DNA from 3 places in the Paenibacillus sp. RC21 genome. Region 2 is predicted to be linked to each of the others. Evidence: predicted binding sites of a transcription regulator. Region 2 holds the regulator's gene; each other region holds the start of a gene.

Region 1 (3,234 bases), 650 kb from region 2:
CCCTGTGATTCACTCGGAATAAAGAACTTGAACCTAAGCAAAAAATTCTTTTCAAAACTGCTGAGACGCTTATGTAACAGCCTATGATCTGTCAAGGACAGCCATGACAAGCATGACCAAGCTGTTTTTTAGGAAAACGAAAATTTTTATAGAACTTCACAAGCTTTAAAAGTGTGACGTCGATATTAAGGCGGGCAGTAGCGGAGCGGTTCATTTGAATCTGGAGAAGCGGTAGCGTTCGCCTTTGCAGGGGGATTCTTACCATTAAAATTATTTGTAAAATCCAAGAATCCCATTGCAACAGCGATCGTAAGATCAAATGAATCGCGGAGCCGCGCCCCATCGAACCCCACACTTTTAACACTTTGATTAATCCAAGAATGGGAGTGAAGGACTTTGCCTTCAGTAATATTGGAACGCAGCCGCAAAAAAAGGCTGGAACACGCGCACCCCTGGGTGTTTAAAAATGAAATAGCCAAGGTGGAGGGTGAGCCGGAGGCGGGTGATCTGGTCAGTATCGTAAACCATCAGGGCCGTTATTTGGCAACGGGTTACTATAATCCGGCCTCGCAAATTACGGTGCGTGTGATGTCCTACGAGCCGCTGGAAGCGATGGATCAAAGCTTTTTTGCCAAACGGTTCCGCGATTGTCTGGAGCACCGTGAACGTTTTGTGACCGGGGGAGACGCGTATCGGCTGGTATACGGCGAGGCTGATTTTTTACCCGGGCTGATTGTAGACCGTTTTGGCGACGTGTTAGTCATACAATTATTAACGCTCGGTATGGATCGCCGCAGGGAAGAAATCAGGGATGCACTTGTTGAAGTGATTGGCCCTGTTGGTATATATGAGCGCAGCGATGTATCCATCCGCGAGCTGGAAGGACTGGAACAGACCAAAGGGCCTTTATATGGCGACTGCCCACGTCATGTCGTGGTAACGGAAAATGGTTTGCGTATCAAGGTCGATATTGTAGAGGGCCAGAAGACAGGCTATTTCTTTGACCAGCGTGAGAATCGTGCGGCGATTGCGCCGCTGATGACAGGCTGGGGAGGACGCAGCGGAATTACGCTACAGGAAGTAGCAGAACAGGGTGACGCTGGCACAGCGGTCATGAAGCCTGTGAACAGAAGCGGCAAGGTTGTGGAGTTCCCATTCTGGGATGGTGCAACCGTGCTGGAGTGTTTTTCACATACGGGAAGCTTTACGCTCAATGCCTGCAAATACGGTGCTAAAAAAGTAACTTGTCTTGATATTTCCGAGCACGCAATTGAAAGCGCACGGGATAATGTCAAGCTGAACGGTTTTGAGGAACGCGTCGAGTTTGTCGTGGACGATGCTTTCCAATATTTGCGCAATCAGGTTAAAGGCTTAGAGGAACGCACCGCGCGGGCCGGGGGAAAGGGGGATACTTCCAAGCCACTCACAGCAGGGGGCGGACGTACCTTTGATGTGGTGATTCTTGATCCGCCAGCTTTTGCCAAAACCAAGAATGCGGTCAAAGGAGCTACGCGTGGATATAAGGATATTAATCTGCACGGGATGAAGCTGGTCAATGAGGGCGGCTATTTAGTGACTGCGAGCTGCTCATTCCATATGCGGCCGGAGCTGTTTCTGGACACGATTAAAGAAGCTGCGGCAGATGCCGGAAAAATCCTCCGTCTGGTGGATTGGAGAGCGGCTGGCAAGGATCATCCCCAAATTCTAGGTGTAGAGGAAGGCCATTATTTGAAATTCGCTATTTTTGAGGTGCGTAGCCGGACACAACTGTAGAATTCATACACAGTTAACCGCCTTTTGGGGTAGCGGAATAAGTAGATTAGGCTCGTTTTTCAATAAAACAGTCCTGTAGAGAAGGCATGCACCAAGCCAAACCTGCGGGACTGTTTATTTTTTGAGGGAGGATAAAATGCTACAAGATGGCAAACGTACGTTCTTTTCTCCCTTGCCTCATATGCTATACTGTTTAATAGATTGTTGTTCGTTGGAAAGGAGGCCGCATCATGTCGGTCCGTTTGTTAATTGGCCGCTCAGGCAGCGGGAAAAGCACGTTAATCCGTCGTGAAATGACGGCTATGCTACGCGGAGAACCGCTAGGTAAGCCTATGCTGTTGCTTGTGCCGGAGCAATCGTCATTTGCTTCCGAGCATGCGCTGCTTACAGAAGCCGGAAACGGTATTCAGGGGACGGTGCGTGCACAGGTCAAGGGATTTCATCGTCTTGCCTATTTGGTCATGCAGGAAACCGGGGGCTCGGCGCTGGTACCTGTGACGGAGGAAGGCAAGAAGATGCTTATATATAAAATTATTCGTCGTCGCAAGGATGAACTGAGTTTATTTAAGGATTCGGGAGACCAGCTTGGCTTTGTGGATCGGTTAAATACGCTGTTTACAGAGCTGAAGCAGTACGGGAATGATACTTGGTCTGTACCGGAGCAACTGGAGCGAATGAATGCTGCGGGGGAATCCATTCCGATTTTACACGGCAAGCTCAAGGACATCAGTCTGATTTATGAGGATTTTGAAAGAGAGCTGACGCTTAAATATATTGACGGCGAGGATACGCTGCGTATGCTGGCGGAACAGATTGCTGAGTCGTCCATTGTACGTGGAGCGGATATTTGGATGGATGGCTACCGCAGGTTTACGCCGCATGAATACAAGGTGGTGGAGCAGCTCATGCTGCACGCTTCTTCGTTGACGGTCGCACTGACCTGCAATCGCAGCTACGAGAGTGGACAGCTTCCGCATGAGCTGGATTTATTTCATCCTGCGGCGGCTACCTATGTAAAGCTTAAAGGGATGGCGGACGAGCTGATGATGGAGACGCAGACACAACTGCTGCGCCCTGATCCGCTTCCGAGATTTAAGGACCGCCCGGCGTTGGCGTATCTGGAGGCAGAGTTTGAACGACGTGCGGTGTATCGGAACCAGGAACGATCTATGCCGCAGCAGCAGATGCGGGAGCAATGGAAAAACAAGCAGCCAGAAGAAATCAAGCTGTATGCCGCAGCGAACCGGCGCGTGGAGCTGGAGGGGGCCGTGCGCGAAATGCGCCGTCTGGCCCGGGATGAGGGAGCGCGTTATCGGGAAATGGCTCTGTTTGTACGCCATATTGAGGATTATGAGCCGTGGGTGGAGCCGATATTTAAGCAATATGAGGTTCCGGTGTTTCTGGATCAGCGCAGAAGCGTATTGCATCATCCCTTGGTGGAAATGATTCGGGCTTCGCTGG
Region 2 (3,234 bases):
CGGTAATATTACGTCCACGGAAAATATCCATTGCAGAACCGGCGCCACTAATGGTTTGGATGCCTTGCTTTTTGCGCGATTTATTCAAATGCGCTGTGTTTTTGCGAACTTTTCTTTCAAATGACCGGGCCATCTCTCAATTCCCTTCCCAAATATATTGCTTAAAACAATTGCTACCAATCCTAATCTATATAGATACCAAAAATAGATACCTTAAAAAAACGAAAAGCAAATTACGCGGGCTAAGCCGCTTTAGCGACATTAATGCTTCAGCCCACCATTTCCCTTCGACGTATCTTCGTCCACAATTTCAATCGTATCAAGTTGCTGCCGGAAATTACGGCGAATGTTATCCAAATAAATTTCCCGAAGATTGGCGCGCTCTGTTGTTTCCTCTTCCGTCAATCCTTCGGCTTTTGCTTTGCGAGCCAATTCATTGATGCGCTGTACCAAGCTGTCTATATCCAAATTCTGTCCCCTCCATATAAGCAAAGATATAATACACTTTGACATGTAGAAAAGAGCTTGTCAAGGTTCCCGTATCACGTTCCCTGACAGCTCTAATGTGACTGATCAGAAGTGCGGAAGCTTTAAAAGCTGGCCTGCCTGCACTCCTCGATCTTCCATTCCGTTAATCCGAACAATTCCTTCTATATATACCCGTGTATCCATTCGTTCCGGTTTATGAGTGGAGGCAATCCGCCACAATGTATCCCCAGGTTGTACAATAAGTTTGGTCACCTCTTCATTCGAAACCGAAGGAGCCGCGAATACCGTCAGTACACCTGCACCCGCAATCCAGGCAACGATAACCAGAATAAGAAGTTTGGGCAGGAGACTGTTGGAAATGGTCCGTACAAGCTGCGCCCTTCTCTCATTCCGGACATTTTGAATCTTTTCTAAATTCATTGGAAAAATACTTTGATATGTGCTATATTTCATCATTTGTCGCGTCCTCCAAACGTTTGTTCCTATGTTTTTTCACAATATAACACGAACATTTGTTTTGTTCAATAGAAAAGAGAACAAAAGTTCGTGATTATTTTTTAGGATTATTTAGAACTTACGTTTGTACGAACGGAGGTTCTATGCTATAATTTTCCCAAACGTTACTAAATGGGGTTGATACGGTATGTCTAAGATTTCAAGCCGCCAGCAGGCCATTCTTGAATTTATCCGCAATGAAGTGCGTCTAAAGGGTTATCCCCCTTCTGTACGCGAAATAGGTGAGGCTGTCGGATTGGCCTCCAGTTCTACGGTTCACGGTCATTTGGATCGTCTGGAGAAAAAGGGACTGATTCGTCGTGATCCAACGAAACCGCGGGCCATCGAGTTACTCGGCCAAGACGAATCGGATAACAGCAACTTGATTAATTACTCAATTAGTCGTGTTCCGGTCGTCGGCAAAGTTACAGCTGGTCTGCCTATTACAGCAACAGAAAATATTGAAGATTACTTTCCTCTTCCCCAACATTTTGTTGGTGAGGATAAAATATTCATGTTATCTGTTGTAGGAGAAAGCATGATTGAAGCTGGTATTGCCAACGGAGATTATGTCATCGTACGTCAACAGCAGACAGCCGATAACGGCGATATTGTCGTGGCCATGACAGACGAGGACGAGGCTACTGTTAAAACTTTTTACAAGGAAAAAGATCATATTCGACTTCAACCGGAAAATCCGGCCTTTGAACCGCTTCGTCTGACGCACGTCAGTATTTTGGGCAAGGTTGTAGGACTCTTCCGGGACTTCCACTGATTTTTCATTTTTCAGCCCCGTTATTCTTCCCGCTACAACAAAACCGGCTGCCCATGGCAAGCCGGTTTTGTGTTGATTTTATGTACACAAAATGTTCCTCACAGCTATTCTTTTTCCTTTGATAGCCCATAGATTAAACGGTTTATACCTGCAATTACTGTTCTGTATATTGGTGGATCAAAAGAATTATATCATTATTTTAGATAAATATGGTATATTATCTGAACAACTGAATAATCGTATTCTTAACCAGGAAGCGTATTACGAGAAAAAACTTAAAACCCTTTATAATAAGTAATATTTCTTTTACCAGCTTCTTATCTTCATTCTTTACTATTCTACTTATGCTAATCTGCTGTAACTTTCTCCTACAACGTAAAGTGGGAAAGGATACGGCAGGTAAGCATAAGTTTTTTTACGTTCCGTATCTCCATACTTTATTAGTTTCTGAATATTAGGATCATAGGTGATAGCTTCTTTTTGCTTTTAATAGATTTATGCTGATACATTGCTAGCGCTACTGACATATGAATAAAGTAGACCTTAGCAAAGGAGATAAGAAGATGATCAAAAATCGAGTCAAAACGTATAAGCACCGTATCGGCAAGAACAAATTTCTGGTCGTAAAAGTCTTTCAGGCCGCAGCCGCCGAAACAAGAAGCGGTAACGCACTAGCCACCAATGCATTGAACATCAAAATTTCCAAACGTAACCGTAAGCATAAACACTTCTAAAATTCATCCGTACCTTCATTTCTTGTGAAGGGAGGTGATATCATGTGTAAAAGACATTTCAAACGTCACGTGAGAAGAAGAGGATTATCGATCCGTTCAAATCAGAGAGCGATTGCACGTGCTAGAGGTAACGCACTGGCTGTTAATCTGTTTAGTGTAAATGATAGACAACGCAGACGTTAATGATTGTTTTTAAGCGAAAAGCGGGAAGGATTTCTTCCCGCTTTTTTGTGCCGCATTATAGTGTAAAACGGATATTGAACCAATATTAAGGGGCCCTTTAGCAGTCGGTAGGACTTTATCATTTTCAACAGAATTTTAACATTTGAAGTAAGTGAATACTGATAAAAATTTCGTATTCTCTTCATCTAAATCCCAGTCCTGAGAAAATTCAAAAAAATGCTTTTTCATGTCTATTCTCCCCTGTGAACTATTGTGTCTTTATCTTTACTGTATGATCATTTATCCTATGTACTCTGAACGAAATGCTTTTCCTCGTTTCATAAACATAAGGAGCGAAAATGTTAACTCAACACAACCCATTACCTTCTCCCATTCTTTTTCCCTTGATTATGAAATTCGAAACTCTTACCTATATCAATTCCTAAAATTAGGGACATATGAACAAAAATCAGGGTGCTGAATGTCTCTTATGATTCGACAATATAAGCCGAGTATTTTTGACAAAAAAAGAGCCGCTATCTAGTAGCAACTCCAGTGAAGATTATGTTCGAATTAATG
Region 3 (3,234 bases), on a different contig from region 2:
GATTGATTCGTGGATTGTTGTTGTCATTGTTAGCCGTGAGTTTGCGGTTACTGGTCTGCGTCAGATTGCTTTATTGGATGGCTCTGTGGTCGCTGCAAGCAACTGGGGCAAATTAAAGACCATCATCCAGATCGTTGCCATTGTAGCGTTGCTCATTAATAATTTTCCGTTTGTCTTTCTGGGTATTCCGTTTGATTTAATAACGATATGGGCGGCTGCGTTTATTACTATTTACTCGGGAATTGACTATTTTGTAAAGAACAGCCATTTACTTCGCTCCTCCAAGGTTTAACAGGATAAGTTTCATGGGAACAGCGATAGGGAGTTTGCTTATTGCTGTTTCTTTGCATAATTCCCACAACATTCGCTCTACAGGAGGCAGAAACGATGAAAGCTGAAATCATCGCAGTAGGAACTGAATTATTGCTCGGACAAATTGTGAACACAAATGCCCAATATTTGTCACAAGAGTTGGCTACGGTTGGGATTGATGTATATTTTCAGACGGTTGTTGGCGATAACATGGATCGACTTCAGGAAGCGGTACGTCTGGCTCAGAAGCGTGCGGATATTATTTTGTTCTCCGGTGGTCTGGGACCGACTCAGGATGATTTGACGAAAGATGCAATCGCCGCTGTGCTGGGGCGTAAATTACATATAGACCGTCTCGCTATGGATAAGCTGGAACAGTTTTTCCGTAATCGCGGGGTGGAAATGACCGAAAATAATCGGCGTCAGGCGCTTTCCATTGAAGGGGCTACCCCTCTTGAAAATGAGACAGGTCTGGCTGTGGGCGATGCGATTGCACAGGATGGTAAATATTATGTGGTTTTGCCTGGACCGCCGAAGGAACTCAAACCGATGTTTGAGAATCAGGCGAAACCTTGGTTGCTCCAGCAAGCACTGAGTGGTGAGGAACTGCCGATTTATTCGAAAATGCTAAAGTTTGCAGGAATCGGCGAGTCAGCTCTCGAAACCCGCTTATTGGATCTGATAAAATCACAGACAGACCCGACCATTGCTCCTTATGCCAAGGAGGGAGAGGTCACAATCCGTATATCCACTAAGGCGGCCAGCGAGAGTGAGGCACTGGTCAAGCTGGGGGCTACGGAAGCAGAAATTCAGCAACGTCTTTCGGAATACATGTATGCGAGCGAGGACGTCACGCTGGAGAAGGTTATTGTGGATTTGATGTCCAATCGCGGACTGACTGTTAGCGCGGCAGAAAGCTGCACAGGTGGAATGCTGATGGAGCACATCACTTCCGTTCCGGGCAGCTCAGTTATGTTTCAGGGCGGTATCGTGTGTTATTCCAATGAAATGAAGAAGAAGCTGCTCAACGTGCCTCATGATTATTTGGAGGGGGACAATGCGCCCGGCGCAGTAAGCGAGGAAGTAGCCCTTGTGCTTGCAGAGCAGGCGAGAATGGTCACGGACAGTGATTTCGGACTCTCGGTTACAGGTGTAGCTGGACCCGGATATTCTGAGCGGAAGCCGGTTGGTCTGGTTTATATCGGTATTGCTGAGCGTGATAAGGAGACTGAGGTATACGAGCTGAAGCTGAGCGGGAATCGTGAAGCGATTCGTCTGCGGTCTGTTAAAGCAATCCTGTACAGATTATGGCGCAGACTGGTGGAAAATGAGAAGCTCTCTTAATGATCTGTATCCGACGCGAGTTTTCATAGAGTTGTTTTAGGTAAACGATTAATGATATAATCATACTATCGGAAGAACCGTTGCAAAAGCCTTTTTGCCTGCGGTTCTTTTTTGATTTAAGAGACAGATGGAAGTATAGAAGAGAACTGTCTAAACAAAAAAACGAATGTATGTTCGAAAAAATGCTTGGCAAGCGTGTCAAAACAAGGTATTATTAAAGTACAAACAACGAAGGATGTGAGTTTATTGTCAGATCGTCGTGCTGCGCTGGATATGGCGCTCCGTCAAATAGAAAAGCAATTCGGTAAAGGTTCCATTATGAAGTTGGGTGAGTCCACCCACATGCAAGTGGAAACGATTCCCAGTGGTTCGATTGCTTTGGATATTGCGTTAGGAACGGGCGGCTTCCCGAGAGGCCGAATTATTGAAGTGTATGGACCAGAATCATCTGGTAAAACAACAGTAGCTCTTCACGCTATAGCAGAGGTACAAAAAACAGGCGGACAAGCCGCTTTTATCGACGCCGAGCATGCGCTTGATCCATCGTATGCCAGCAAGCTGGGTGTCAATATTGATGAGTTGTTGCTATCGCAGCCAGATACAGGAGAGCAAGCACTTGAGATTGCCGAAGCGCTTGTACGTAGTGGAGCGGTAGACATTGTTGTTGTTGACTCTGTAGCGGCACTTGTGCCAAAAGCGGAGATTGAAGGTGAAATGGGGGATTCCCATGTTGGCCTTCAAGCCCGTTTAATGTCGCAGGCATTGCGTAAGCTGTCCGGTGCTATTAACAAGTCGAATACCATTGCTATCTTTATTAACCAATTACGTGAAAAAATAGGTGTTATGTTCGGTAACCCTGAAACTACACCAGGTGGACGTGCTCTGAAATTTTATTCTACAGTTCGTTTGGATGTCCGCCGCATTGAAAGCTTGAAAAGCGGTAATGACGTTGTAGGTAACCGCACACGTATTAAAGTGGTGAAGAACAAAGTCGCACCTCCTTTCCGTCAGGCGGAAGTGGACATTATGTACGGCGAAGGCATCTCCAAGGAAGGCAGTTTGATCGACATTGGTACGGAGTATGACATTGTCGATAAGAGCGGAGCCTGGTATTCCTATGAAGGTGAACGACTAGGTCAGGGACGTGAAAATGCGAAGCAATTTTTGAAGGAAAATCCGAACATTGCTAGTACGATCGAACAAAAAATTCGGGTGGCCAGCAATTTGATTACGACGGTAGCTCCGCCGACAGAAGAAGAGTTGGCACAGCAAGCCAAGGAAGAACAGGAATTGCTGGAGCTTGAATAAAGCTTGGTGAATCCTGGTTCGTGAACTGGAGCCAGGGGTTATGGCACAGCCGTTTGAATAGCATGATTCTGATGCCCTGCACAGTTGTGCAGGGTATTTTTGCATCGAATGTGGCCTGCGTGTCGGCTACATTTTACTTTTGCGTGGCGGGCGTTTTCAGCTTGCTTTCGTGAATATCAAAGTGAGGGAAGCACATTGCAATTGGAAGATGAAGGTGAACACACTTCGAAGGAAAATGAGCAGCAAGGAATCTCCCTTTTTCCTGATCAT

Evidence for each region. The regulator LexA, encoded in region 2, represses DNA repair genes until DNA is damaged. The targets are predictions, from matches to a motif close to CGAACATATGTTCG.
Region 1: a site for LexA is predicted at 1,924-1,937, ahead of addB (helicase-exonuclease AddAB subunit AddB). Genes of this name have one in related genera too.
Region 3: a site for LexA is predicted at 1,820-1,833, ahead of recA (recombinase RecA). Genes of this name have one in related genera too.

The regions. Positions count from the first base shown of each region.
Region 1 covers NZ_JBIYCS010000002.1:698,023-701,256, reverse strand. The annotation lists gene ABIA61_RS08465 (class I SAM-dependent rRNA methyltransferase) at 397-1,773, shown strand; gene addB (helicase-exonuclease AddAB subunit AddB) at 2,004-3,234, shown strand, end outside.
Region 2 covers NZ_JBIYCS010000002.1:49,016-52,249, forward strand. The annotation lists gene ABIA61_RS05365 (hypothetical protein) at 1-133, opposite strand, end outside; gene ABIA61_RS05370 (DUF896 domain-containing protein) at 262-468, opposite strand; gene ABIA61_RS05375 (LysM peptidoglycan-binding domain-containing protein) at 574-942, opposite strand; gene lexA (transcriptional repressor LexA) at 1,133-1,759, shown strand; gene ABIA61_RS05385 (hypothetical protein) at 2,323-2,493, shown strand; gene ABIA61_RS05390 (hypothetical protein) at 2,536-2,676, shown strand; gene ABIA61_RS05395 (LytTR family transcriptional regulator DNA-binding domain-containing protein) at 3,192-3,234, opposite strand, start outside.
Region 3 covers NZ_JBIYCS010000001.1:425,480-428,713, forward strand. The annotation lists gene pgsA (CDP-diacylglycerol--glycerol-3-phosphate 3-phosphatidyltransferase) at 1-292, shown strand, start outside; gene ABIA61_RS02065 (competence/damage-inducible protein A) at 388-1,656, shown strand; gene recA (recombinase RecA) at 1,903-2,964, shown strand; gene ABIA61_RS02075 (regulatory protein RecX) at 3,160-3,234, shown strand, end outside.